DNA from 3 places in the Nocardioides sp. P86 genome. Region 2 is predicted to be linked to each of the others. Evidence: riboswitches for the same ligand, from Rfam matches in the RefSeq annotation. Region 2 holds a riboswitch; each other region holds the start of a gene.
What was found. Region 2 has a riboswitch for cobalamin ahead of M3673_RS04335 (FecCD family ABC transporter permease). Riboswitches for the same ligand answer to the same signal wherever they lie in the genome.
Positions count from the first base shown of each region.

Region 1: linked by a shared signal. The riboswitch ahead of M3673_RS12790 (VWA domain-containing protein) and the one ahead of M3673_RS04335 (FecCD family ABC transporter permease) in region 2 are both predicted to bind cobalamin.
Region 3: linked by a shared signal. The riboswitch ahead of M3673_RS12765 (nitrite reductase) and the one ahead of M3673_RS04335 (FecCD family ABC transporter permease) in region 2 are both predicted to bind cobalamin.

Region 1 covers NZ_JAMAYE010000002.1:1,143,644-1,151,723, reverse strand. The annotation lists gene M3673_RS12810 (hypothetical protein) at 1-155, opposite strand, end outside; gene cobC (Rv2231c family pyridoxal phosphate-dependent protein CobC) at 152-1,198, opposite strand; gene M3673_RS12800 (cobyrinate a,c-diamide synthase) at 1,191-2,558, opposite strand; gene cobO (cob(I)yrinic acid a,c-diamide adenosyltransferase) at 2,555-3,172, opposite strand; gene M3673_RS12790 (VWA domain-containing protein) at 3,172-5,211, opposite strand; cobalamin riboswitch at 5,234-5,390, opposite strand; gene cbiE (precorrin-6y C5,15-methyltransferase (decarboxylating) subunit CbiE) at 5,408-6,739, shown strand; gene cobM (precorrin-4 C(11)-methyltransferase) at 6,736-7,506, shown strand; gene M3673_RS19675 (precorrin-2 C(20)-methyltransferase) at 7,513-8,080, opposite strand, start outside.
Region 2 covers NZ_JAMAYE010000001.1:946,547-956,261, forward strand. The annotation lists gene M3673_RS04300 (MSMEG_0569 family flavin-dependent oxidoreductase) at 1-288, shown strand, start outside; gene M3673_RS04305 (carbon-nitrogen hydrolase family protein) at 288-1,127, shown strand; gene M3673_RS04310 (MSMEG_0565 family glycosyltransferase) at 1,124-2,212, shown strand; gene M3673_RS04315 (methyltransferase domain-containing protein) at 2,218-2,850, opposite strand; gene M3673_RS04320 (XRE family transcriptional regulator) at 2,952-3,536, shown strand; gene M3673_RS04325 (ABC transporter substrate-binding protein) at 3,550-4,605, opposite strand; gene M3673_RS04330 (ABC transporter ATP-binding protein) at 4,749-5,537, opposite strand; gene M3673_RS04335 (FecCD family ABC transporter permease) at 5,534-6,631, opposite strand; cobalamin riboswitch at 6,679-6,859, opposite strand; gene M3673_RS19550 (LacI family DNA-binding transcriptional regulator) at 6,888-7,268, opposite strand; gene M3673_RS04345 (acetylxylan esterase) at 7,272-8,264, opposite strand; gene M3673_RS04350 (carbohydrate ABC transporter permease) at 8,334-9,158, opposite strand; gene M3673_RS19555 (carbohydrate ABC transporter permease) at 9,155-9,715, opposite strand, start outside.
Region 3 covers NZ_JAMAYE010000002.1:1,133,372-1,143,086, forward strand. The annotation lists gene M3673_RS12710 (SpoIIE family protein phosphatase) at 1-591, opposite strand, end outside; gene M3673_RS12715 (response regulator transcription factor) at 684-1,352, opposite strand; gene M3673_RS12720 (response regulator transcription factor) at 1,424-2,071, opposite strand; gene M3673_RS12725 (PIG-L deacetylase family protein) at 2,142-2,960, shown strand; gene M3673_RS12730 (adenosine deaminase) at 2,933-4,006, opposite strand; gene M3673_RS12735 (thioredoxin domain-containing protein) at 4,003-4,728, opposite strand; gene orn (oligoribonuclease) at 4,837-5,463, shown strand; tRNA gene M3673_RS12745 (tRNA-His) at 5,513-5,585, shown strand; gene M3673_RS12750 (Type 1 glutamine amidotransferase-like domain-containing protein) at 5,737-6,408, shown strand; gene M3673_RS12755 (hypothetical protein) at 6,440-7,213, shown strand; gene M3673_RS12760 (hypothetical protein) at 7,218-7,358, opposite strand; cobalamin riboswitch at 7,474-7,606, shown strand; gene M3673_RS12765 (nitrite reductase) at 7,681-8,589, shown strand; gene M3673_RS12770 (precorrin-8X methylmutase) at 8,586-9,254, shown strand; gene M3673_RS19675 (precorrin-2 C(20)-methyltransferase) at 9,251-9,715, shown strand, end outside.

The DNA of each region.
Region 1 (8,080 bases), on a different contig from region 2:
CGCGCGCTGCCGTCGACCAGCCGGGGGATGAGGGCGGGCGTGGCGTACTGGCTGACGTGGGGGTAGGGCTCCCCGTCCCGGCGTCGCAGCCGGGTGTCGGGCTCGGGGGCCGCGGCGGGGTGGGGGCAGTCGCGGCGGCGGTGGAAGGCGATCACCGCTCCACCGCCGTGGGTGGTGTGGCGGGCGTGGCGAGCGCGGCGAGCAGCCGGTCGCTGACCGCGGGCGCGCGCACCGCGACCCGGACCCAGGCGTCGTCGAGGCCGGGGAAGGTGTCGGCCCGGCGTACGGCGATCCCGCGCTCGCGCAGCAGCTCGTGGGCGCCGCGGCCGGCGCGCACGAGCACGAAGGAGGCCGCGGAGGTCACGTGGTCGACGCCGAGGTCGGCCAGGCCGCGCTCGAGGTGCTCGCGGTGGGCGACGACCTCGCGGGCGCGTCGGGCGCCCTCGGCGACCGCGGCGGGGGTGGAGCAGGCGGTCATCGCGGCGGCGGCCGTGGTGGCGACCGACCAGGGCACCTGCCCGCGGCGCAGGGCGGCGACCGAGCGGCGCGAGGCCAGCAGGTAGCCCGCGCGCACGCCGGGGACGCCCCAGTGCTTGGTGAGGCTGCGCACGACCACCAGGCCCGGGGCGCGCAGCCCGGCCACCGACGCGGTCTCGCCGGGCACGGCGTCCATGAAGGCCTCGTCGACCAGCACCACCCGCCCCGGGCGCAGCAGGGCCTGCACGGCCTCGGCCGGGTGGAGGACCCCGGTGGGGTTGGTCGGGTTGCCCAGCACCACGAGGTCGGCGTCGTCGGGCACCGCGGCCGGGTCGAGCACGAACGGCTCCGGCAGCAGCACCGGCGTGACGTCGTGACCGGCCTGCTCCAGCGCCGCGTGGGGCTCGGTGAACTGCGGGTGCACCACCACCGGGCGGCGCCACGCGCGCCACCGCGCGACGAGGGAGAAGGCCTCGGCCGCGCCTGCGGTGGCCAGCACCTCCTCGGCCGGCCGGTCGTGGCGCCGGGCCAGCGCGGCCTCCGCCTCGGTGGGGCTGGGGTAGGCGCCCGAGGCGTCCACGGCGGCGTGGAGCGCCGTGTCGAGCCACGCCGGCCGGGGGCCGTCGTGGACGTTGACGGCCAGGTCGAGCAGCCCGCTGCCGCGCACCTCGGCGTCGCCGTGGTGGCGCAGCGGGTCGACGGGCGGGGCTTCGTCAGCCATGGGCCAGGTCACGGGCCCGGGCGTGCACCGCGTCGGCGAACCGCTGGGCGAGGTGGGGGTGGCCGGCCCAGTGGGTGTGCAGGTAGGAGGCGTGCAGGCTGGCGGTGCCGAAGCCGACCGCCTCGCCGTCGACCTCCCAGGTGGCGGTGTCGCCCCTCACCGGCTCGACGTGGGTGCGGTGGAACTCGTGGCCGGTGACCTGCTCCCCGCGCCGGGTGAGCAGGCTGTCGCCGACCGCGGTCGCCACGGGGTAGCGCATGGTCAGTCGCGGCGTCATCTCCGCGGTGGCCGGCAGCGCACCCACCATCGGCGCCCCGTCGAGGGTGTCGCAGAGGTAGAGCAGCCCCGCGCACTCCGCCACCGTCGGCACGCCGTCGAGCACGGCCGCGCGCAGGGCGGCGCGCAGCGCCTCGTTGCCGCCCAGCTCCCCGACGTGGACCTCGGGGAAGCCGCCGCCGAGGTAGACCCCCGCCGTGCCGGCGGGCAGCGCCGTGTCGTGCATCGGGTCGAAGCCCACCACCTCGCAGCCGGCCGCGCGCAGCAGCTCCTCGGTCTCGGCGTAGCGGAACGTGAAGGCCCGCCCGCCCGCGACGGCCACGACCGGGCGGCCGGCCCCCTCGGGGCGGCGTACGACGGCCTCCGGCGCCCACGGGTCCTCCGCGAGGTCGGGCGCGGTGGCGGCGAGGGCGAGGACGGCCTCGAGGTCGACGTGGGCGGCGACGTGGTCGGCGAGGTGGTCCAGCGACTCCGCCGACAGGGCGCGCTCGTCGGCGGGCACGAGGCCGAGGTGGCGCGAGGGCGCGGAGACGCCGGCGTCGCGGGGGATGGTGCCGAGCACCGGCAGGTCGATGCTGGAGCGCACCTCGGCGGCGTGGCGCGGGGAGCCGGCCTGGTTGAGCACGACACCGGCCACGGTGACGGTGGGGTCCCAGGTGGCCATGCCGTGCACGACGGCGCCGATCGAGCGCGAGGAGCGCGAGATGTCGACGACGAGCACGACCGGGCTGCGGGTGAGGGCGGCGACGTGGGCGGTGGAGGAGAAGCCGCGGGTGCCGACGCGGCCGTCGTAGAGGCCCATGACGCCCTCGACGACGGCGACGTCGGCCGGCTCGGGGGTGCGGGCGCCGTGCAGCAGCAGCGGCACGACGAGGTCCTCGCCGACCAGGTGCGGGTCGAGGTTGCGGCCCGGTCGGCCGCAGGCGAGGGCGTGGTAGCCGGGGTCGATGTAGTCGGGGCCGACCTTGTGGCCGCTGACGACGTGACCGGCGCGGCGCAGCGCGGCCATCAGCCCGGTGGAGACCGTGGTCTTGCCCTGGCCGGTGGAGGGGGCGGCGACGACGACGCGGGGGAGCCGGGTCACCACTCGATCCCCCTCTGGCCCTTCTGGCCGCGGTCCATCTGGTGCTTGACCTTGGTCATCTCGGTGACCAGGTCGGCGGCCTCGACCAGCGCCGGGTGGGCGCGGCGGCCGGTGACCACGACGTACTGCCGACCGGGCCGCTCGCGCAGGGTGGTGACGACGTCGTCGACGTCGACCCAGCCCCACTCCATGGGGTAGGTGAACTCGTCGAGCACGTAGAGGTCGTGGCGCTCCTCGGCCAGGCGCCGCTTGACCTCGGCCCAGCCCTCGGCGGCCTCGGTGGCGTGGTCGGCCTCCGAGCCCTCCTTGCGCGACCACGACCAGCCGGCGCCCATCTTGTGCCACTCCACCGGACCGCCCTCGCCGGTCTGGTCGTGCAGCTCGCCGAGGCGCTCGAGCACGGTCTGCTCCCCGATGCGCCACTTGGCCGACTTCACGAACTGGAAGACCCCGACGTCCCAGCCCTGGTTCCAGGCCCGGATCGCGAGCCCGAAGGCCGCGGTCGACTTCCCCTTGCCGTCGCCGGTGTGCACCATCAGCAGCGGCTGGATGCGCCGCTGGGCCGTGGTCAGGCCGTCGTCGGGCACGGCCAGCGGCTGCCCCTTCGGCGCCATCAGGCGACCCGCTCGCGCACGGTGGCGGTGAGGGCGCCGGCGCTGACCTCGGCCAGCGGCACGTGCTCGGCGCCCAGGTGGGCCGCCAGGACGCTCCCGAGGCCCAGGCGCATCGGCCCGCTCTCGCAGTCGACGACCAGGGCGGCCTGGCCGGCGGCGGCGAGCGCGGCGGCGGCGCGTCGGGAGCGGGCGACGGCGTCGGTCCCGGCGGTGGCGCGGCCGTCGGTCACCACGACGAGCAGGGAGCGGCGGCGCGGGTCGCGCAGCCGCTCGGTGGCCAGGGTCCGGGCGGCCTCCTCGAGGCCCTCGGCGAGCGGGGTGCGCCCGCCGCCGGGCAGCACCTCGAGCCGGGCGGCGGCCACGTCGACCGAGCGGGTGGGCGGCAGGGTCAGCTCGGCGCCGGCCCCGCGGAAGGTGACCAGCCCGACCTTGTCGCGGCGCCGGTAGGCGTCGAGCAGCAGACTGAGGATCGCGGCCTTGACCTGCTCCATGCGGCGTCGTGCGGCCATGGAGCCGGAGGCGTCGACGCAGAAGAGCACGAGGTTGGACTCCTGGCCCTCCCGCACCGCCACCCGCAGGTCGTCGGCGTCGAGCAGCAGCCGTCCGCCGGCGCCCGGCGCGCGCCCGCGCAGCGCCTGGTGGGGCACGGCCGCGCGCACGGTCTCGGCGAGGTGGATCGCACCGGTGCGGCCCGGCCGCGCGCCGACGCGGCGTCCGGTGTCGGTCTCGGCCCGGCTGCGGCGTCCGCTCTCCCCGCGGCCGGTGCCGCGCACCGTGAACAGCCGCGCCCGGTACGTCGCGCCCGCCGCCACCGTCGTGCCCGCCCCCGCGGGGGACGGGGTCGGCTGCGGGGTCGGCTGCGGGGTCGGCTGCGCGGTCGGCTCCTCGGGCGCCTCCGCGGTCGGGTCCGGGCGGCCGGGGGTGTCGTCGGCCCCGCTCGCCGGCTCGGGCGGCTCGGCCGGCTGGGGCTGCTCGGTGGGTCCTTGGTCCGGCCCGCCGTCGGGCGCTCCCTCGGACCCGCCCTCCGGCCCCTCACCCGGTCCGTCGGGGTCGTCCTCGGGCTCGGGGCCGAGCACGTCGTCGAGGAGATCCTCGTCGAGGCCGGGGGCGTCGAAGGGGTTGCGACGACGGCGGTGGGGGAGGGCGAGCCGGGCGGCGGCGCGCACGTCCTCGACGCTGACGCGGGTCCGGCCGTGCCAGGCGGCGTGGGCCACCGCGGTGCGGGCGGTGACGAGGTCGGCGCGCAGGCCGTCGACCTCGAAGGCCGCGCAGAGCTCGGCGACCTTGAGCAGCACGTCGTCGTCGAGCACGACGTCGGGCAGCAGGGCCTGGGCGGCCGCGACGCGGCGGGTGAGGTCGGCCTCGGCGGCGGCCCACCGCCGCGCGAAGGCCTCGGGGTCGGCGTCGTGGGCCATCCGGCGTCGCACGACCTCGACGCGCAGCGCCGGGTCGCGGGGGGCGGCCACCTCCACGGTGAGCCCGAAGCGGTCGAGCAGCTGCGGGCGCAGCTCGCCCTCCTCGGGGTTCATGGTGCCCACGAGCACGAAGCGAGCGGCGTGGGTCACCGAGACCCCGTCGCGCTCGACGGTGGCGCGGCCCGTGGCGGCGGCGTCGAGCAGCACGTCGACGAGGTGGTCGTGGAGCAGGTTGACCTCGTCGACGTAGAGGATGCCGCGGTGGGCGCGGGCGAGCAGGCCCGGCTCGTACTCCGCCGCGCCCTGCGCGAGCGCCTTCTCCAGGTGCAGCGAGCCGAGCACGCGGTCCTCGGTGGCGCCGACCGGCAGCTCGACGAGCCTGACCGGGCGCTGCTCGGTCGGGGCGTCGGGCCGCTCGGCGGGGTCGGTGGAGAAGGCGTCGCCCGCGACCACCTCGATCGGCGGCAGCACGCCGACGAGACCGCGCACGATCGTGGACTTGGCCGTGCCCTTCTCGCCGCGCACGAGGACGCCGCCGATCTCGGGCGAGATCGCGCTCAGCACGAGCGCGAGCGACATGTCGGCGGAGCCGACGACGGCAGAGAAGGGGTAGTGCTGTGGCATGAGAGGCTCCCGCTCGTCCGCCATCGGAAAGGAACCCCGAGGCCGGTCTTCGGACTTCCCGGGTCGACGCTCGCGCATCGCCCGGGTCACCGCAGCGGGCCTGTGCCGGACTCTCACCGGCTTCCCAGATTCTCCCGTCGGTCTCGCGACCTCGGGGCACCTCGAAGCTGTGGCGGTCACGATAGCGTCACGCAGCGTGCCCCCCGACCTGTCCCCCCTCGACGGCCCCCCGCACGCCTCCGAGCGGGGGTCGGCACCGCGGCGCGTCGACGTCGTCGGCATCGGCGCCGACGGCTGGTCCTCGCTCACCGAGACCTCCCGCGCGCTGGTGGGCGAGGCGTCCGTGGTGCTCGGCAGCGCCCGGCAGCTGGCCCTCCTGCCCGCCGTCGAGGGCCAGCGCCGCCGGCCGTGGGGCCGACCCTTCGGCGCGTCGCTGTCCCTCACCCTGGCCGCCCACGCCGACGACGAGGTCGTGGTGCTCGCCTCCGGCGACCCCACCGTCTCGGGCATCGCCTCCACCCTGCGCGCCCTGGTGCCGCGCGAGCGGCTCGTCGTGCACCCGGCGGTGTCCTCGCTCGCGCTGGCCCGGGCCCGGCTGCACTGGTCCGACGAGGAGTGCGAGGCGCTCACCCTGGTCGGGCGCGACACCGACCGGCTGCGCCGCCACCTCGCGCCCGGGGTGCGCCTGCTCCTGCTGACCTCCGACGCCGGCACCCCCGCGACCGTGGCGGCCCTGCTCGTCGAGGAGGGGTACGCCGCGAGCGACCTCACCGTGCTCGGCGACCTCGGCGCGGCCCACGAGTCGCGCCTGGAGGCCACCGCCGGCGGCTGGGCCGACGTCGCCGCCGCCGACGTGCCCGCCCTGCACGTGCTCGCCCTCGAGGTGCGCCCCACCGGCGGCGACGTGGCGCCGACGGGCTCGTGGACCACCGGTCTGCCCGACGACGCCTTCGAGCACGACGGGCAGCTGACCAAGCGCGACCTGCGCGCGAGCGCCCTCTCCCGGCTGGCCCCGCGGCCCCACGAGGTGCTGTGGGACGTCGGCGCCGGCGCCGGCTCGATCGGCATCGAGTGGCTGCGCGCCCACCCCTCGCTGCAGGCCTGGGCCTTCGAGGCCGACGCCGGGCGCGCCGAGCGGGTGCGGCGCAACGCCCGCCGTCTCGGCGTGCCCCACCTGCAGGTGCGCGAGGGCCGGGCGCCCGCGGTGCTGGAGCGGCAGCCCAGCCCGCACGCCGTCTTCGTCGGCGGCGGCGCCACCGCGCCGGGTCTGCTCGAGCACTGCCGCGCCGCGCTGCGACCCGGTGGTCGGCTCGTGGTGCACGGCGTCACGCTCGAGACCGAGCAGCTGCTCGCCGCCGCCTACGCCGAGCACGGGGGCGAGCTGACCCGCCACGGTGTCGAGACCGCCGCCCCGATCGGCACGTTCACGGGCTGGACCCCCGCCCGCGCCGTCACCCAGTGGGCCTGGACCGCCCCGCCCGACCACCCGACCTGCTGGCCGGGCGACCCCGACTGGAGCACCCCGTGAGCCCCGAGCCCCCGCCCCCGACCGTCCGCTTCGTCGGGGCCGGCCCCGGCGCCGCCGACCTGCTGACCCTGCGCGCGGCGCGCATGCTGGCCGAGGCCGACGTGGTGCTCTACCCCGGCACCTACCTCGACGCCGAGGTGCTCGGCCACTGCCGCCCGCAGGCCCGCCTGGTCGACACCCAGGGCCTCGACCTCGACGCGATGGTCGAGGTGATGCGTGCGGCCCACGAGGCGGGGGAGCAGGTCGTGCGGCTCACCAGCGGCGACCCCTCGCTCTACTCCGCGCTCGCCGAGCAGACCCGCCGGCTCGACGCGGCCGGGGTCACCTGGGACGTCACCCCCGGCGTGCCCTCCTACGCCGCCGCGGCGGCCCTGGTCGGCCGCGAGCTCACCGTGCCCCTCGTGGCCCAGTCGGTGGTGCTCACCCGCGTGCAGGCCCGCTCCACCGCGATGCCGGAGGGGGAGTCGCTGGCCGCCTACGCCGCCACCGGCGCCACCCTGGCGCTGCACCTGGCCGTCACCCGCACGCGCGAGACCATGGCCGAGCTCGCCGGCCACTACGGCGCCGACTGCCCCGTGGCCGTCGTCTTCCGGGCCAGCCAGCCCGGCGAGCTCGTCCTGCGCGGCACCGTCGCCGACATCGCCGAGCAGGTGGAGGCGGCCGGGCTGCGCCAGGCCGCGGTCATCCTCGTCGGTCGCGCCCTGGCCCGCGACACCGACGCCTCGGGGGAGTCGTGGCTCTACTCCGCCACCCGCCCCCGCTCCTGAGCCGACTCAGCCCTCGGCCCGGTCCGGCACCGAGCGGGAGGTCCACACCCGACCCGACGAGGTGACCCGGGTCTGGGCGCAGCCCACGATCAGCAGGCACTTCATGTCGATCGAGGCGGCGTCGAGCTCGGCCAGGGTCGTGACGCGCAGCGACTCCTCGGCGCGGCCCACGTCGCGCCCCACGACGACCACGGTGTCGGCGGGCAGCACCTCCAGCAGCGTCTTCTGGGCCCGCACCACCTGCTCGGTGCGCGAGCGTGACGCGGGGTTGTAGACCGCGAGCACCAGGTCGGCCTCGGCCACGGCGCGCAGCCGCCGCTCCACCACGGCCCAGGATTTGAGCCGGTCCGACAGGCTCATCACCGCGAAGTCGCCGCCGATCGGCGCTCCCGCCCGCGCGGCCACGGCCTGCACGGCGCTGACCCCGGGCAGCACCCGCACCGGCACACCGGCCAGGTCCTCGCGCCCCTCGGCGCCCGCGGCCTCCGCGGCCTCGTGCACCGCGGTGGCCATGCCGAAGACCCCGGCGTCGCCGCCGGAGACCACCGCGACCCGCTCGCCGCGCGCGGCCAGC
Region 2 (9,715 bases):
GACCCGCTCGAGCTCGACCTGGCCGCGGCCGGCGTCACCAGCGTGGTGTGGGCCATCGGCTACCGCCCCGACTACCGGTGGGTCGGCGTCGGCGCCTTCGACGGCAGCGGGCGCCCCACCCACCACCGCGGTGTCACGGCGGTGCCGGGGCTGTCCTTCCTCGGCCTGCCCTGGCTGCACACGTGGGGCTCGGGGCGCTTCCTCGGGATCGCCCGCGACGCCGAGCACGTGACGGCCACCATCCGCGAGTCCGTGGGGGCACGGCCACAGGTGCGCCGGGTCTCCTAGTGCCGGTCACCATCGGTGCCGTCGCCGCGCACTTCGGGCGCGACCTCGACCGCGCGCTGGCCAAGGTCGAGGGCATCGTCGTCGACGCGCGGGCGGCCGGCTGCGACGTCGTCGTGCTGCCCGACGCCGCCCTCGGCGGCTACCTCGACGACCTGCGCACCCCCTCCGGCCCGCCGCCCGCGCTGCTCCCCGACTCCGAGGAGCTGCGGCGGGTGGCCCGGATCGCCGGCGACACGGTGGTCTGCCTGGGGTACGCCGAGGCCGCCGACGACGGCAGCGGACGCATCTACAACGCCGCGGTCTGCCTCACCGGCGACGGCGTGCTCGGCCACCACCGCAAGGTGCACCTTCCGGCCGGCGAGTCGCGCGTCTACGCCCCCGGCGACGCCTTCCGCGCCTTCGACACCTCGGTCGGTCGCCTCGGCCTGCTCATCGACTACGACAAGACCTTCCCCGAGGCGGCCCGCGCGATGGCGCTCGACGGCGCACGTGTCCTGGCCTGCCTCTCGGCCTGGCCCGCCTCGGTGACCGACCGCGCCGAGCGGCTCGTGCACGACCGGCAGGCCCGCCTCTTCGACCTCTACGACTGTGCCCGCGCCGCGGAGAACCAGGTGGTCTGGGCCTCCTCCAACCAGACCGGCTCCCTGGGCTCGCTGCGCTTCCTGGGTCAGGCCAAGGTGGTGGGCCCGGGCGGCGACGTGCTCGCGCGCACCTCGACCAAGGGCGGGCTGGCCGTCGCGACGGTCGACGTCGACGGCGAGGTCGCCCGGGCCCGCCGCACGCTGCACCACCTCGACGAGCTCAGCCGCTCGGCCTACGCCCCGGGGAGGCACCCGTGAGGATCGCCCTGCTCACCTACTCCACCAAGCCCCGCGGCGGGGTCGTGCACACCCTCGCGCTGGCCGAGGCGCTGGCGGGCCTCGACGGGCTCGACGTGCACCTGTGGACCCTCGGCCGCGGCGGTGACACCGCGTTCTTCCGCCCCGTCGACCCGGCGGTCACCGTGCACGCGGTGCCCTTCCCCGACCTCGGCGACGAGGTCGGCCCCCGCATCCTGCGCTCGATCGACACCCTCGACCGGGCCTTCGCCGCCGAGCGCCCCGCCTACGACGTGGTCCACGCCCAGGACTGCATCAGCGCCAACGCCGCCATGCGCTCGGGGCCGTGCGTGCGCACCGTGCACCACCTCGACACCTTCACCACCCCCGAGCTGGTCGCCTGCCACGAGCGCGCCGTGGTCGAGCCGGTCGCGCGCGTCTGCGTCTCGGCCGCCGTCGCCGCGGAAGTCGAGGCCGGCTGGGGCCTGCCGGCCACCGTCATCGCCAACGGCGTCGACGCCGCCCGCTTCGAGGCCGGCGGGCGCGACACCGAGGGCCGCGCCCGCTGGCGACGGCGGTGCGGTCGCTACGTCCTGGCCCTCGGCGGCATCGAGCCCCGCAAGGGCACCCTCGACCTGCTCGAGGCCTACGCCCTGGCCCGGCGCGAGGTGCCCGACCTGCGCTTCGTGCTCGCCGGCGGCGAGACCCTCTTCGACTACCGCGACTACCGCGCTGCCTTCGACCGCCGCGCGGCCGAGCTGGGCGTGGAGCCCGAGGTGCTCGGCGTGGTCGCCCACGACGCCCTGCCCTCCCTGGTCGCCGAGGCCGCCGCCCTGGGCTTCGTGTCCACCCAGGAGGGCTTCGGCCTCGCCCCGCTCGAGGCCCTCGCCGCCGGGGTGCCCGTCGTGGCGCGCGACCTGCCCGTGCTGCGGGAGGTGCTCGGCGACCACGTCGCGTACGCCGCCACACCGGACGCGATCGCCGCCGCCCTGCTCGACGCCCTCGCCGCCCCGCCCGACCCCGCCCGCGGCCGGGCCCACAGCCACGGCTTCACCTGGCGGCGCGCCGCCGCGGAGCACCTCGCCTTCTACCGCGCGCTGGGCTGAGCCGCTCAGCGGCGCCGGGCACGCACGACGGCGTCGTGCACCGCCACCTCGCGCCCGTCGGGCACGGTCACGGTGCGGCGCGACTCGGTGGCCGTGACCACCTCCCACCGCGCCGGGTCGAGCCGCGCCACGACGTCGGCGGCGCGCACCGAGGCCTCCGCCGGCGGTCCCCCCTCCTCGCCGTGCCCGTGCTGGTGACCCTCGTCGTGGAGGTGACCGACCAGCAGCAGCGTGCCGCCGGGGGCGACCCAGCTCGCGAGACGGTCGTAGAAGTGCAGCTGCGGGGTGGCCGGGTGGGCGTAGTGGGTGGTGACGAGGTCGAAGCGCTCCTCGGGCTCCCAGACCGACAGGTCGGCCTCGACCCACCGGACCCGGTCGGCGACCCCGGCCGCGGCGGCCCGCTCGGCGGCCCGGGCGAGCGCGTCGGCGGCGATGTCGGCGCCGGTCACCCGCCAGCCGGCGCCGGCCAGCCACACCGCCTCCACCCCGGCGCCGCAGCCGGCCTCGAGCGCCGCGCCGGGCTCGAGGTCGCGGGTCTCGGCCACGAGGTGGGGGTGGGGCTCGCCGGCGGCCATGGCCAGGGCACGGTCGCCGCGCCAGACGGCGTCCCAGTAGTCCTTGTCGAACGCGTGCGTCACGGGTCTCCCTCCGTGGCCGCCACCGCGGCGGCCGTGGCTCCCGACGATGACGGTCTGGACCGCGCCTGGCAATCTCTGTTGCCGAACGGCAAACTGGCCCGGTGACCGACCCCCGGGAGCAGGCCGACCGCACCCTCGACGCCGTGGGCCCGCGACTGCGTGCCCTGCGCCAGCGCCGCGGCCTCACCCTCGGTGAGCTCGCCGACGAGACCGGCGTCTCCACCAGCACGCTGTCGCGGCTCGAGTCGGGGCTGCGCCGCCCCACCCTCGAGCAGCTGCTGCCCCTGGCCCGCGCCCACGGGGTCACCCTCGACGAGCTCGTCGACGCACCGGCCACCGGCGACCCCCGGGTGCACCTGCGCCCGGTGGCCACCGGTGACGGCGGCAGCGTCATCGCACTGACCCGGCGCCCCGGCGGCATCCAGGCCTACAAGTTCGTGCTGCCCACCGGCCGCGACGACGCGCGCCCCACCCTGCGCACCCACGAGGGCCACGACTGGGCCTACGTGCTCGACGGCACGCTGCGCCTCGTGCTCGGCGAGCACGACCTGCGTCTGGGCCCCGGCGAGGCCGTCGAGTTCGACACCCGCACCCCGCACTGGTTCGGGGCGACCTCGGCCGGCCCGGTGGAGTTCCTCAGCCTCATCGGGCGCCAGGGCCAGCGCGCCCACCTGCGCGCGCCCTGAGCCGGGCGCGGGCTCAGGGCCGCAGGTCGTGGGCGGGCTCGATGCCGGAGTCGGGCAGCAGGTCGACCTCCTCCAGGGCGGCGCGCAGCTGCTCGGCGGCGTCGATGTTCAGCGGGCTGCTGACCCAGGCGGCGTAGGGCAGGTCGAGGAAGCGCTCCTCGCGCACCGCGGGCAGGTCGCGAGTGGCGGGGTTGGCGCGCAGCACGGCGACCTTCTGCTCGAAGCTCTGGCCGGGGTAGTCGACGAAGGCGATGTAGTCGGGCCGGGCGGCCGCCACCCGCTCCCAGGACACGGTGGTCCAGGTGTCGGCGACGTCCTCGGTGGCGTTGCGGGCACCGGCGGCGTCGATGACGCCCTGCGGCCCGCCGTAGGAGCCGCTGGTGAAGGGCGAGGTGGTGCCGCTGTCGAAGAGGAACACGGTGGGCGTCTCCTCGGCGCGCGGCGCCTGCCGCAGCCGGGCCAGGCGCTCCTCGACGTCGGCGACCCGGGCGGCCGCGTCGTCCTCGTGCCCGGTGAGGCGGCCCAGCGCGGTCAGGTCGGTGCTCAGCGCCGTCCAGGGGTCGACGACGCCGCGGCTCTCGCCGTCGCCCTGGCGGCAGGACTCGGTGAGGGTCCAGGCGGCGATGCCGCGCTCGGCCAGCCCGTCGGGGGTGAGACCGGCGTCCTCGTCCCACCCGTAGTTCCAGCCGGCGAGCATGAGGTCGGGGCGCTGGAGCAGGACGTTCTCGACGGTGGGCCGGTCCTCGCTGGCCACCGGGAGGTCGGCCACGACGTCCTCGCCATAGACCCGGGAGAGGGCCTCGGCGTCGTCCTGGAGCCCGCTGATGCCGGCGACGGCGTCGGCCGCACCCACGGCGAGCACCATCGCGATCATGCCGCCGTCGTAGACGTAGAGCCGCTCGGCCGGGTCGGGGTAGGCGCGCTCCTCCCCGCAGTTGTCGAGCACGAGCGAGGCGCCGGTCGCGCCCGGCGAGCCCGCCGCCGGGTCGGTCGCGGGGCCGGCACCGCACGACGTCGTCAGGGCGAGGACCGCCACGGCCGCGAGCGCGGAGACGGGGCGGACGGCCATGAGACGGACCGGGAGGGGACGGGCGAGGAGGGGACGGGCGAGGAGGGGACGGTGCACGGAGGACCTGCCTTCGGGAGGGAGGAGCGACGGGAGGGCGGTGGGAGGGTGGTGGGAGGGCGGTGGGCCGACGCGGCGGAGCCGGGTCAGCGCAGGTGGCGGCCGGGGCCGACGACGAGGTGGTGGCGACCCCGCGGGTCGCTGAGGTGGGCGGCGTCGACGCCGAAGACGCGGGTGACGACGTCGGGGGTGAGCACGTCGTGCGGCGCGCCCGCGGCGTGGACCCGGCCCTCGTGGAGCACCACCACCTGGTCGGCGTAGGCCGCGGCGAGCGCGAGGTCGTGCAGCGCGGTGAGCACGGTGCGCCCGGAGGCACTCAGCAGCGCGAGCAGCGCCACCTGGTGGCTGACGTCGAGGTGGTTGGTCGGCTCGTCGAGCACGAGCAGCTCGCAGTCCTGCACCAGGCCGCGGGCCAGGCAGACGCGGCGCCGCTCGCCACCCGAGAGCTGGGCGCAGGGCCGGTCGAGGGCGGCGTCGAGGCCGACCTCGGCGAGGGCGGCGCGGGCGTGGGTCCGGTCGCCGTCGCCGCGCGCCCACGGCCGGTGGTGGGGCAGGCGACCCAGCGCCACGAACTCCCCCGCGGTCATGTCGGCCGGCGGGCTCTCCTCCTGCGCCACGAACGCCACGACCTGCGCCCGGCGGCGCGCCGGCAGGTCGTGGACCTCGCGGTCGCCGACCAGCACCGCCCCGGTCTCGGGGCGCTGGAGGCCCGCCAGCGTGCGCAGCAGCGTCGTCTTGCCCGAGCCGTTGACGCCGAGCACGGCGGTGGTGGTGCCGGGTGCCAGGTCGAGGTCGACGCCGCGCAGCACGACGCGCCCACCGACCGCGCACGACAGCGCCCGGGCCGTCAGGGCCGGTGCGGGCCGGCCGCTCACGCCCCGCCCCCGAAGTGGTAGCGCCGGCGCCCGAGCAGCAGCAGGAAGACCGGCGCGCCCACGAGGCCGGTGACCACGCTCAGCGGGATCTCCTGCGGGCTCACGACGGTGCGGGCGACCACGTCGACCCACACCAGGAAGACCGCGCCACCGAGCGCGGCCACCGGGAGCATCGCCCGGTGGCCGCCGCCGACGACCAGGCGCGCCAGGTGGGGCACGACGAGGCCGACGAAGCCGATGCCCCCCGAGACCGCCACCAGCACCCCGACGAGGGCGGAGGTGAGGACGAAGAGCGCGATCCGCAGCGCGGCGACCGGCACCCCCACCGCGGCGGCGGTGTCGTCGCCGGTGGCCAGCGCGTCGAGCCAGCCGTGCACGCCGAGGACGAGCACCGCCGCCACCAGCACCGCCGCCACGGGCGCCACCAGCTGCGCCCAGGTCGCGCCCGCGAGCGAGCCGAGCAGCCAGAAGAGCACCGACTCGGTGGCGCGCGGCTCGTCGCCGAGGAAGACCATGAGGCTGGAGACCGACGAGAAGGCCGACGACATCACCACCCCGGTCAGCACCAGCCGCAGCGGGGTCAGGCCGCCCTGGGCCAGCGAGACCCCGAAGACGAGCACCGCCGCGCCGAGCGCCCCGAGCAGGGCGCCCACCGACAGCGCCCACGCCCCGAGCGCGGCGAGCGCGCCGAAGGCGATGACCGCCGTCGCCCCGACGCCGGCACCCGCCGAGACCCCGAGCAGGTAGGGATCGGCCAGCGGGTTGCGCACCAGGGTCTGCATCGCCGTGCCGGCCAGCGCGAGCCCGGCGCCGACCACCGCCGCCATCAGCACGCGCGGGGCGCGCAGCTCCCAGACGATGACGTCGAGCACCGGGTCGGGGCCCGGGCGCCCGTGCAGCACGCGCTCGCGCACCACGTCGACGACGCCACCCACCGGCAGCCGCTCCGAGCCCAGCGCGAGGGCCACCACGAGCGAGACGAGCAGGGCCGCCAGCAGGCCCAGGTGCAGCGCGAGCCGCGGGCCGCGTCGTACGCCGGGCGGGGGCGGGTCGGCGGCGCGCGCGGGCGCGGTCGACGGGGCGGGACGGGTCACGGCCACAGGGGTCTCGCATCTGTCGGGGACCCGAGTCGCGCGGGCCGGCATCGGTCAGGCGAGCCAGCCGGTCTTCGGACTCGAGTTCGTCCCGGTGGGACACCTTCCCAGGCCACGGGCCCAGTGGTGCGTCGTCCCACCAGTCACTCTCACCGCTGCGCGTCAGCTCCGGATTCTCACCGGATTCCCGCACATCGTCAGATGTGTTCTGGCTCGCGGCGAAGTTAGCACGCCGCGGTCGCCCCCGGCGCCGCGCTCACCGGGCCCGGGCGGTCGAGGCCGCGGCGGTGCAGACGGTGTAGCCGAGCTCCCGGGCGGCCGCCTCGACCCGTGCGCGGGTGGGGGCGCTGACCCGGGGCGAGCCGGCGAGGGCGCGCGAGACCGTGGCGGGCGAGACCCCCGCGCGGGCCGCGACGTCGGCCATCGTGGCCGCCGCGGGGCCGGAGCCGCGACCCGCTCCGTGCGCCAGGTCGGCGGCCGGGGCGAAGCGCTCGTAGCCCACCCGTCGGGCGACGGCGCGCACGTGGTCGCGGGTCGCGGCGCCGACGCCGGGGGCGTCGTTGAGCGCCCGGGAGACCGAGGCCACCGAGACCCGCGCCTCCCGGGCCACGTCGACCACGGTGACCCGCGCGGGCACGGCTCAGGCCCGGCCGGGGGTGGGGCCGCCGAGGAGCTTGGCCAGCCACTCCAGCTGGGCCGCCTCCTGGTGGAACTGCCCTCCCTCGTGGTCGTTCCACGGGTAGACGACCAGCTCGCTGGGCCCGCCGTAGGTGTTGCGCGCCGCGTGCACGGTGGAGGGCGGGCAGACGGTGTCCATCAGCGCCACCGACATCAGCGCGGGCGCGGTGGCGCGGCGCCCCAGCACCGCGGCGTCGAAGTGGGCCAGCGTGGCGAAGGCGCGGTCGGCGGCGTCGCGGTGGGAGGCGAGGAACGCCGCCACCTCGAGGTAGGGGCCGGCCGAGGCGATGGCCACCCCGCGCGGCATGTCGCACAGGAAGGGCACGTCGGCGAGCACGCCGGCCAGCCCGTCGTGCAGGCCCGAGACGGCCAGGGCGATGCCGCCGCCCTGGCTGACGCCGGCGACGACGACCCGGTCGCGGTCGACGCCCGGCAGCGCGACGCCGGCGTCGACCGCCAGCACCGCGTCGGTGAGGAGCCGGCGGTAGTAGTGCCGGGCCGGGTCCTCCAGGCCGCGCGTCATGAAGCCCCCGAGGTACGACGGTCCGTGCCCGTGGGGGTCCGGGGTGTCGCCGACCCAGCCGCCGCCGGAGCCCTGGCCGCGGCTGTCGACGTCGAGGGTGGCGTAGCCCGCCAGCGTCCAGTGCGGCACCTGGTGGGGCAGGCCGCGGCCGCCGGTGTAGCCCTGGTAGCGGATGACCAGCGGGAGGTCGCCGCCCACCCCGGCGGGGCGGCGGTACCACGCCCGCACGGGCTCGCCGTCGTAGCCGCTGAGGGTCACGTCGCTCACCTCGACCAGGGGCAGGCGGGCGTCGACGGGCTCGACCCGGGGAGCGCGGGCGCGCGCGCGGGAGGCCTGGAGGGTCTCCTCCCAGAAGGCGGCGAGGCCGGTGGGCTCGGTGACGCTGCCGCGGTAGGCGGCGAGCTCGGCGGCGGGAAGGTCGTACTGGGGCACGGTGGTCCTCGAGGGGTCGGGAACGGGCGTGGACGGGCGTGGACGGGAGGGGCGCGAGGCGGCGGGCGGTCAGCCCTTGACGGCGCCCTGGAGCAGCGCGCGGGAGAACTGGCGCTGGAAGAGCACGAAGACCGCGACGGTGGGCGCCAGGATGAGCAGCGAGCCGGCGGAGAGCAGCGCGATGTCGGTGCCGTACTGGCCCTGGAAGGCGCCGAGCGCGCCGGCCATCGTGCGCTTGCTGGGGTCGCTGACCAGGACGATGGCGAGGATGAACTGGTTCCAGGTCCACAGGAAGAGCAGGATCGCCAGCGACGACAGCGCCGGCACGGCCAGCGGCAGGTGGATGTGGCGGAAGGTGCGCCAGGCCCCGGCGCCGTCGACGTAGGCCGCCTCGGAGAGCTCGACCGGCACGGTGAGGAAGTGCGCCCGCATCCAGAAGACCGCGAAGGGCATGTAGAGCGCGATGAGCGGCAGCACGAGCGCGGCGCGGGTGTTGAGCAGCCCGAGCGCCTCGATCTGGTAGTAGAGCGGCGTGATGAGCGACTCGAACGGGATGGTGAGCCCGAGCACGAAGAGCAGGAAGATCCACGACGCGCCGGGCACCTTGAGCGAGGCCAGCCCGTAGCCGGCCACGCTGGCCAGCACGAGCGCGGCGGGCACGACGCCGGCCACGATGAGCATGCTCGAGACCAGCAGCGGGGTGAGGTCGGCGACGCGGTAGGCGTCGACGAAGTTGTGCCACTGCGGGTCGGCGGGCCAGCTGAGCCCGGTGGGGATGCTGCCCTGCGGCTGGAGCGCGGTCAGCAGCAGGCTGGCGAAGGGCACGAGGGTCAGCACCATGAAGACGACGAGGAGGCCTCGTCCGGCGAGGTCGGCGCGGCGGGTCGCGGTCACTGGTCGGCCCTCTGGGTCAGTCGCTGGACGGGCACGATGGTGACGAGCACCAGCACCATGAGCACGACGGCCATGGCCGAGGCCTGGCCGATCTCGCGCTCGGTGAAGGCGAGGCGGTAGATCTCCACGCCGGGCACCATCGTGGAGCGGCCGGGGCCGCCCTGGGTCGAGATGTAGATGATGTCGAAGCTGGCCAGCGCCGCGATCATGGTGACCGTGACGCAGACGCCCAGCTCGCGGCGCAGACCGGGCAGGGTGACGTGGCGCAGCTCGCTGAGCCGCCCTGCCCCGTCGATGCGGGCCGCCTCGTAGAGCGAGGGGTCGATCTTGCTGATGCCGGTGAGCAGCAGCAGGGTGCACAGGCCGAGCATCACCCAGGAGCCGATGAGCCCCACCGCGGGCAGCGCGGTCTCGAAGTCGGCCAGCCAGGGCCGGGCGACGTCGCCGAGCCCGATCGCGCGCAGCACCTCGTTGGCGATGCCGTCGCTGGAGTAGACCCAGTCCCACACGATGCCGGCGGCCACCAGCGGGATGACCTGCGGGATGAAGAGCACGGT
Region 3 (9,715 bases), on a different contig from region 2:
CAGCGCGAGCGCGGGCAGGTCGGCGGGGTCGCCGGCGAGCTCCTCGGCGGCGCGCTGCGCGACCTGGGTCGCCGAGGCGGAGCCGCTCAGGGCGATGCCGAGCTCGGAGAGCAGGGCCAGGCGCCGGGCGTCGACGACCTGGCGGGTCGTCTCCACCGAGATGTCGACGACCCCCTCGATGACACCGGCCGCGGAGCGGACCGGCGAGTAGGAGAAGGTGAAGTAGCAGTCCTCGAGGTGGCCGTGGCGCACGAGCGGGATGAGGGCGTCGGCGCTCCACGTGGCCTCGCCCCGCGTCGCCTGCTCGAGCAGCGGCGCGATGCCGTCCCACGCCTCCGGGAACACCGTGCGGGTCCGCTCGCCCAGGGCGGCGGGGTGCTTGTCGCCGATGAGGGCGACGTAGGCCTCGTTGTAGAGCAGCACGAGCTCCGGGCCCCAGATCAGCGTGATCGGGAAGCGGCTGCTCCACGCCGTCTCGAGGGCCTGGAGCAGGGTCGGGCTCCACGTGGACGGGTCCCCGACGGGCGAGCGCGACCAGTCGACCGCGCGGTAGGCGTCGGCCAGCGCACCGGCGTGGGCGAAGGGGTCCATCGGCTCAGGCTAGGCAGACGCGCGGGCGTCCCGGCCATCGTCCGGTCGAGGTGGTCTGGACCGGTCTCACCGCCGAGCGCCGGGGCGGCAGGTCAGGAGGCGCGCGTGCCCGTGGGCTGGCGGACCATCTCGGCGTCGCCGAGGCCGTGCTGCAGGCCCCAGGCGACGGCCTGGGTGCGGCGCTCGACGTCGATCTTGCGGTAGGCGCCGCGCACGTAGGTCTTCACCGAGTTGATCGACAGGTAGAGCCGCTTGCCGATCTCGACGTTGGTGTAGCCCTGGGTGATGAGGGCCAGGATCTGCGCCTCGCGCGGGGTGAGGCCGTTGTCGGCGGCGCCGCCGCGGGCGACGACGGCGGCGTGGGCCGCCCGGTCGACGGTGGGGCGGGGGCCCGGCGGGGGGCCGACGTGGCGGTGGACCGCCTCGATGCCGGCCACGAGCTGGGCGCCGGTGAGCGACTTCGAGAGCCGGCCGACGACGGGCCCGGCGGGCGCGCCCTGGGCGCTGTGCTCGCGCCAGGTGTAGACGACCGGACGCGCGCCCGAGGAGGCGGCGAGCGAGCGGAGCATCGAGTGGCTGCTCTGCGAGAGCCGCACCGGCTCGTAGAGGATGACGTCGACCGCCCTCGGCTCCACCAGCGCGTCACCGAGCTCCACCAGCACCACCCGCGAGCGGTAGGGCTCGAGCAGCGCACGCACGCCCGGCAGGACGACGTGGAAGTCGTCGACGAGCGTCGCGACGACGGGTGCGGAGGGACTCACGCCGTCGAATGTATACAGACGCCGTGACGTAAAGCACGACGCCCCTGCAGTCCTCACCCGATCGGGTGAGGTCAGCGGAGCACCCGGGCGTGGTCGGGCGAGAAGCCGTGCTGCATGCCCCACGCCACCGCCTGGGCCCGGCGGGAGACCCCGATCTTGCGGTAGCCGGTGCGGATGTAGGTCTTCACCGAGTTGATGCTGAGGTAGGACCGGTCGGCGATCTCCTGGTTGGACAGGCCCTGGGTGATCAGCGCGATCACCTCGGCTTCGCGCGCCGACAGGCCGTGGTCGCGACCCGGCCACGCGCCGCGGTCGTGCTCGTCGAGGTCCTCGATCTCACCGGGTCGCACGGTCTCCCCGGCGCAGACCCGGGTGATGGCCTCGACGATGTCGCGCGCGTCGGACTGCTTGGACAGGTAGCCCGACGCCCCGCGGGCGATCGTGCGCTCGACGAGGTCGGCCTGCACGTTCCAGCTGAAGACCACGACCTTGGGCGAGCCGTCGGCGACGAGGTCCTCCAGCTCGATCCCGTCGCCCTGCACCTGGCCGAAGGTGTCGTAGAGCACCACGTCGACGTCGCCGACCACGCCGACGCCGATGTCGAGCTCCACCACGTCGACGCGCGAGCGGTAGGGCGCGAGCAGCGCGGCGACGCCGGCGACGACGATCTCGTAGTCGTTGACGACCGCGACGCGCACGGGGCCGGCCGGGTTGCTCATGGCACGACAGTATTCACCCGGCGGGAGGAAGTGCCCACGGGCCGCCGGAATCTAGGTTCTGTCGGTGACGATGACGTCGGACCGGGACGGGGAGCGCGCGCACCCGTCGAGCGCCGGCGACCGTGCCGGCGACGCCCCGGCCACCTCGTCGGTCGTCGACTGGCAGGCCCATCCCCGCTACGGCGCCGTGCCGCTGCTGCGGCTGAGCCACGGCGAGCGGGCCTGCACCCGGCTGGTCGTCGTCAGCGCCCACCCCGACGACGAGAGCCTCGGGGCCGCGGGCCTCATGGCCACGGCCCACCGCCAGGGCGTCCCCGTCTACGTCGTGCTGCTGACCGCCGGCGAGGCCAGCCACCGCCCCTCGCAGCTCATGACGCGCCACGCGCTGGCGACCACCCGGCTGGCCGAGATGGAGAACGCCCTGGCCCGTCTCGCGCCCGAGGCCCCCCTGGTGTTCCTCGGCGCCGCCGACGGCGAGGTCGCCGCCCAGGAGCAGGCCGTCGCCGCGAGCCTCGCCGGCCTGGTGGGCGACGGGTCCAGCACCCTGCTGGCCGCGCCGTGGCGCCACGACGGGCACCCCGACCACGAGGCCGCCGGGCGTGCCGCGGCGGTGGCGGCGCAGCGCAGCGGTGCGCGGCTGCTGGAGTACCCCGTGTCGCTGTGGCCGACCCGCGGCCCCGAGGACGCGCCCTGGGAGCAGATGGTGCGCCTCGACCTCGACCCCGACCTCGTCGCGACGAAGGCCCGGGCGCTGCAGAGCCACGTCAGCCAGCTCTCCACCCTGCCCGAGCGGGTCCTGGCCCACTTCCGCGGGCCGGTCGAGCACTACGTCGAGACGCCGGCCGAGGTGCCGGTCGAGGGTCAGGCCGAGGACGCCGGTCCGGCGTAGGCGTCGATCTCGGCGAGCACGCGCGCCCGGGTGGTGTCGTCGGCGAACGACGCGCGCACGCCGGCGCGGGCGAGGTCCTTGACCCCGGCCTCGTCGAGGTCGAGCAGGTCGGCGGCGATCTCGTACTCGCGGTTGAGCGTCGTGCCGAACATCGGCGGGTCGTCGGAGTTGATCGTCACCACCACCCCGGCGTCGCGGAAGGCGCGCAGCGGGTGGTCGGCCAGGGTGGCGACGGCGCGGGTGGCGACGTTCGACGACGGGCAGACCTCCAGCGGCACCCCGGTCTCGGCCAGGTGGGCCAGCAGGGCGGGGTCCTGGGCCGCGGAGGTGCCGTGGCCGATGCGCTCGGCCCCCAGCAGGCGCAGCGCGTCCCAGACCGTCTGCGGCCCGGTGGTCTCGCCGGCGTGGGGCACGCTGTGGAGGCCCGCGGCGCGCGCGGCGGCGAAGTGGGGCTCGAACTGCGGGCGCGGCACGCCGATCTCCGGACCGCCGAGCCCGAAGCCGACCAGCCCGTCGGTGGGGTGGCGCAGCGCGAGGTCCAGGGTCAGGTCGGCCGCGGGCAGGCCGGCCTCGCCGGGGATGTCGTAGATCCAGCGGAGCACGATCCCGAAGTCGCGCTCGGCGGCGACGCGGGCGTCCTCGATGGCCTCGTTGAAGGCCCCGATCGCGACGTGGGGCTCGCCCCGCAGCGCCTGCACCGAGGTGTAGGGGGTGCAGGTCAGCTCGGCGTAGCGCAGGGACTGCGTGGTGGCCATCTCGCGCGCGATCTCGTAGGTGAGGAAGCGGATGTCCTCGGGGGTGCGCACGAGGTCGACCACCGCGAGGTAGACCTCGATGAAGTGGGCGAAGTCGCGGAAGGCGAAGAAGTCGCGCAGCGCGTCGGGGTCGCTCGGCACGGTGCCGGGGTGGCGCTCGGCCAGCTCGCTGACGATGGCGGGGCTGGCCGAGCCGACGTGGTGCACGTGCAGCTCGGCCTTGGGCAGCCCGGCGACGAAGGCGCGCAGGTCGGGACGGGGGCCGAGCCCCGTCGTGGAGGAGTCGCTCACCCCACGGTCTCGTTGATCTGGTCGAGGATCTGCTCGGGGTCGCCGGAGATCTGCTCACCGTCGAGGAGCACCGTCGGGGTGCCCTGCACGCCGGCGTCCTGGGCGGCGGTGGTGGCGGCCTCGACCCAGTCGACCATCGACTCGCCGAGGATGCCGTCGCTGACCGCCGACTCCTCGGCGCCGGCCTCGACGGCCAGGTCGAGCAGCGCCTGGTTGTCGGGGAAGGGGCCCTCCTCGGAGGGCTGGTTGGCGTAGAGCAGGTCGTGGAACTCCTTGGCGGTCTCCGGGCCGCTCTCCTCGAGCACGACGGCGAAGGCGCTGGTGGCGCGCTCGGAGTAGTCGCCGATCCGGCTCAGCAGGTTGAAGGGGCGGTACTCCACCAGCACCGACCCGTCGTCGGCGAGCTGCTGGAGCTCCTCGCCGGTGCCGGCCTCGAGCTGACCGCAGAAGGGGCAGAGGAAGTCCTCGTAGATGACGACCTGGTGCGGGGCGTCCTCCTCGCCGATGGTGACGCCGTACTCGCTCTGGCCGGCCGGGGAGGCGGTGACCTCTCCCCCGCCCCGCAGGCTCTGGACCCCGAAGGCGATCCCGACCACGACGACGAGCGCGAACACGACCAGCGTGATGCTGCGGATCGTGCGGCGGCGCTCCGCGCGCTTCTGGTCCGCGAGGGCGGCGGCGGCGCGCTGCGAGCGCTCCTGCTGACTGGGCTTCTTGGCCATGGGGTTTCCTCGGCGGTGCGGGTCGACGGCTGGCGTCCAGAACTCTAGGGGCCCGACCTGAGCCGTCGCTGAGTCGGGCCGAGCGCCTCGGCGCGTAGGGTGCGCGCCATGAATGATCGACTGGTCTGGATCGACTGCGAGATGACCGGGCTCGACCTCGGTGCCGACGCCCTGATCGAGGTGGCGGCCCTCGTGACCGACTTCGACCTCAACGTGCTCGGCGAGGGCGTCGACCTCGTCGTGCGCCCGCCGGCCGCCGCGCTGGAGCAGATGGGCGACTACGTGCGCGACATGCACGAGAAGTCGGGGCTGCTCACCGAGCTCGACGCCGGGCTGACCATGGCCGACGCCGAGGCCGCCGTCCTGGCCTACGTGCGCGAGCACTGCGGCGAGGGCAGCCGACCGCCGCTGGCCGGCAACACCGTGGGCACCGACCGCGCCTTCCTGGCCCGCGACATGCCCGAGCTCGAGGCCTTCCTGCATTACCGGATCATCGACGTCTCCTCGATCAAGGAGCTGGCCCGGCGCTGGTACCCCCGGGCCTACTACGCAGCCCCCGAGAAGCGCGGCAACCACCGCGCCCTGGCCGACATCCAGGAGAGCATCGAGGAGCTGCGCTACTACCGCGAGGCGGTCTTCGTGCCCCAGCCCGGGCCCGACAGCGCCGCGGCCCGCGCCATCGCCGCCACCCACGGCGGGTCGATCACGGGCCTCGATTCCACCTCCGGGAGCTGAGTCCCCTACACTTCATCGCGCGGTTCCGGCTCCGTCCGGCGCGCGCATGGTGGGTATAGCTCAGCTGGTAGAGCGCTGCCTTGTGGTGGCAGATGTCGCGGGTTCAAGTCCCGTTACTCACCCCGACACCGAGCCCCCGACCTGGTCCCCAGGTCGGGGGCTCGCTGCGTCCGGCGACACGTCCGGCACCAATGAGTCCGGCACCGATGAGTCCGGGTCGCACCGCCGGTCTGCTCCTGTGCCCGGCTCCCCCACCCGCCCTGGAGGCACCTCGTGAAGCTCCTGCTCACCTCCGGCGGCGTCACCAACGCCGCGATCGAGGCCGCCCTCGTCGACCTGCTGCCCCGGCCGGTCGAGGAGTGCCGCGCCCTCCTGGTGCCGACCGCCCAGTGGGGCCACCCGATGTGCGGGCCCGGCTCGGTGCGCGGGGCCGTGGTCGGTGCGGCGCCGCACGACCAGTCGGGCGTGTCCCTGCCCTGGGCCTCGGTCGGGCTGCTCGAGCTCACCGCGCTGCCCAGCATCGGCCCCGAGCGCTGGGAGCCGTGGGTGCGCGACACCGACGTGCTGCTGGTCGACGGCGGCGACGCGACGTACCTGGCGCACTGGCTGCGGGCCTCGGGCCTGCTCGACGTGCTCGCGACGATGCCCGCGCTGGTCTGGGTGGGCACGAGCGCCGGGAGCATGGTGGCGACGCCGCGGATCGGGGCCGACTTCGTGGAGTGGGCCGGCGCCGAGGACGACCGCACCCTCGGCTGGGTCGACGTGTCGATCTTCCCCCACCTCGACCACCCGCAGATGCCGGAGAACACCCTGGCCGCGGCCCGCAGCTGGGCCGCGGGCCTCGACCACCCCTCCTACGCCCTCGACGACGACTCGGCCCTCGTGGTCGACGACGGCGAGGTCAGGGTCGTCTCCGTGGGGCGCTGGGAGCGGCTCGGGGCCTGACCGGGCTGGTGCGCCCGGGGATGCTGGGGGCATGAGGCCCTCCGCCGCGCCCACCGCGACCGCCGTCGTCGGGCTCATCGGCCTGCTGACGGGTGCGCTCACCGGGTGCGCGGCGTCGGCCGACGACCTCGCCGCGCGGGGCGAGCGCTCCCCGAGCGTGGTCGACGTCGTGGTCGAGCCCGACGCCGCCGACGACGGCGCCGGGCCACTCTCCGCAGCCAGCCACCACGTGCGCGCGGTGATGCGCGCCGACGCCACGGCCGAGGAGGTCATGGCCCTCTTCGACGCCTACGACGACCAGGTCGAGGCCGGCGACGTCGTGTCGGTGTCGGTCACCCTGGAGGGGGCCACGGGCGCCTCGCTGGCCTCGGGCGAGGGGGTGGAGGTGTCGCTGCGCGAGGTGGAGGACCTGGTGCGCGCCCAGGCCGACCCGGTGGTGACGTCCTACCTGCTGCAGGACTACCCCGACCTCCCGCTCGTGCAGGTCGGGCTGGCGCCGGTGTCCTTCGCCGAGGTCGTCTCGGTCGCCGACCGCTACCTGCTCCTCGACGACCTCGAGTCGGTCACCGTCTCCTCCGGCGACCTCGTGCTCCGGCGCGAGGCCGTCGACGGCTCGGCCGAGCGGGTCGCCGCCCGCGAGGCCGCGGTGCTGGCCGTCGCCGAGCGCTTCGACCTGCTCGGCGCCGACGTCTCGGGCCGGGGCCCCGACCTCGAGGTCGACGTCGCCGACGGCCAGGAGGCCGCCGCCCGCCGCTTCCTCGCGCGCACCGCGACCGACGACGTCGGGCGGGTGGTCGTGCGCTGAGGACTCAGCGCGCGACCCCGCGCCCCCGGCGTACGCCGAGCAGCGCCGCGCCGCCTGCGAGCGCGGGGCCCCGCGGGTCGCGCGGGTCGCGCGGGTCGGGCCGGGCGACGTCGGTGGCAGCGGGCTCGGACTCGCACTCGGTCACGGGCGCATCCTGCCACCCGCCCGACGCGGACGTGGGGCGCGCGCGGGAGCGGTCGTTGGTAACGTGCGCAGCGCCAGTCGACCCCCGGGTGCGCCGCGAGGCGGGCCCGGAGGTCAGGGAACCCGGTGAGAGTCCGGGACTGACGCGCAGCGGTATGGGTGACGGGCGGGACCTCTGTCTCACGACAGGCCACTGGACGAGAGTCCGGGAAGGTGTCCCGCGCCGGGTGATCCCGAGTCCGAAGACCTGCTGGCCCTTGCGGCAGCCGCCGTGAGGTCGTGACGGGCTTCGCGCACGAGCCCCGGCCTCCGGAGTGACCTCCATGCCCGACCCGACCCTCCCCACCGCGCGCCGGCGGCGCGACCGCTGCCCGGGGGTGACCCGCCCGTGGCTGGCCGACGACGGCGCTCTGGTGCGCCTGCGCCTGGTGGGCGGTGCGCTGCCGGCGCCCGCCCTGCTGCGGCTCAGCGAGGTCGCCCAGCGCTGGGGCGACGGCGACGTGCACCTCACCGCCCGCGCCAACCTGCAGCTGCGGGCGCTGTCCCACGACGGCGACCGCCTCACGCCCCCCGTCGCCGAGGCCCTCGCCGCGACCGGGCTGGTGCCGGCCCCGAGCCACGACCTGGTGCGCAACGTCATGGTCTCGCCGCAGTCGGGCCTGGCCGGCGGGCGCGCCGACCTGCGGCCCGTGGCCGCCCTGCTCGACTCCCTGCTGCGCGCCGACGACGACCTCACCGCGCTGCCGGGGCGCTTCCTGCTGACCCTCGACGACGGTCGCGGCGACCTGCACGAGGCGCCCACCGACCTCGGCCTGGTCGCCCTCGACGCCACCCGGGCCCAGCTGCGCGTCGGCGCCCGGGGCTGGGGCGCGGTGGTCGACCTGCCCCGGGCGCCGCAGGCCGTGCTCGACCTCGCCCGCGACTTCCTGCGCCTGCGCGGCGGGAGACCCGACGCCCCGTGGCACGTCGACGAGCTGGCCGGTCTCGGCGTGCCGCTCGCCCACCCCCTCGCGCGCCCGACCGACCCCGACCCGGCCGCGCTGGTCACCGCCGACCCCCTGCCGGCCGGCCGCGTGCCGGGCGGCACCCACGTGCTCGCCCCCGAGGGCCGCCTCGACCCCGCCCTGGCCCGCGCGCTGTGCCGCACGGGCACCGACCTCGTGGTCACCCCGTGGCGCGGCGTGCTCGTGCCCGACCTCGCCCCCGCCCCCGCCCAGGAGACCACGCGATGACCACGCTGCTGCGCCGGCCCGGCCGCCACTACCCCTACGTCGCCCTCGGCCCGGAGATCTACCTCGACTCCTTCGCCACCATCCGACGCGAGGCCGACCTGTCGGGCGTGCCGGAGGAGGCCGAGAAGGTCGCGGTGCGGATGATCCACGCCAGCGGCCAGGTCGACCTGGCCGCCGACCTGGTGCTCCACCACGACCTCGGCCGCGCCGGGCGCGAGGCGCTGGCCGCCGGCGCCCCGATCCTCACCGACGCCCGCATGGTGGCCATGGGCATCACGGCGGGCCGGCTGCCGGCCGGCAACGAGGTCCGCTGCTTCCTCACCGACGAGCGGGTGCCCGCCCTGGCCCACGACTGGGGCACCACCCGCAGCGCGGCCGCGGTGTCGCTGTGGGAGCCCCACCTCGAGGGCGCGGTCGTCGCGATCGGCAACGCCCCCACCGCGCTCTTCCACCTGATGGAGATGCTCATCGACGGCGCCCCGCGACCGGCCGCGGTCGTGGGCTGCCCGGTGGGCTTCATCGGCGCCGCGGAGTCGAAGCAGGCGCTGGCCTCGCTGGCCGCCGACCACGGGATCGACGTGCCCTTCGCGACCGTGCGGGGTCGCCGCGGCGGCTCGGCGATGGCCTCGGCCGCCGTCAACGCCCTGGCCCAGGAGGCGGAGTGACCAGCCCGGTGACCAGCCCGGCGACCAGCCCGGCGTCCGGCCGCTTCCACGGTGTCGGCGTCGGGCCCGGCGACCCCGAGCTGCTCACGCTGAAGGCCGCGCGCCTCATCGGCGACGCCGACGTCGTGGCCTACCACGCCGGGCCCGGCAAGGAGTCGAACGCACGGCGTACGGCGGCGGGCCTGCTGCGGCCCGGCGTCGTCGAGGAGGTGCTGGTCTACCCCGTGACCACCGGCGCCACCGAGCACCCGGGCGGCTACACCGGCGCGCTCGCGGTGTTCTACGAGGAGTCGGCGCAGCGCCTGGCCGCCCACCTCGAGGCCGGTCGCGACGTCGTGCTGCTCTCCGAGGGCGACCCCCTGTTCTACGGGTCCTACATGTACATGCACGACCGGCTGGCCGAGCGCTTCGAGACCGAGGTCGTGCCGGGGGTGCCGGCCTTCGCCGCGGCCGCCGCGGCC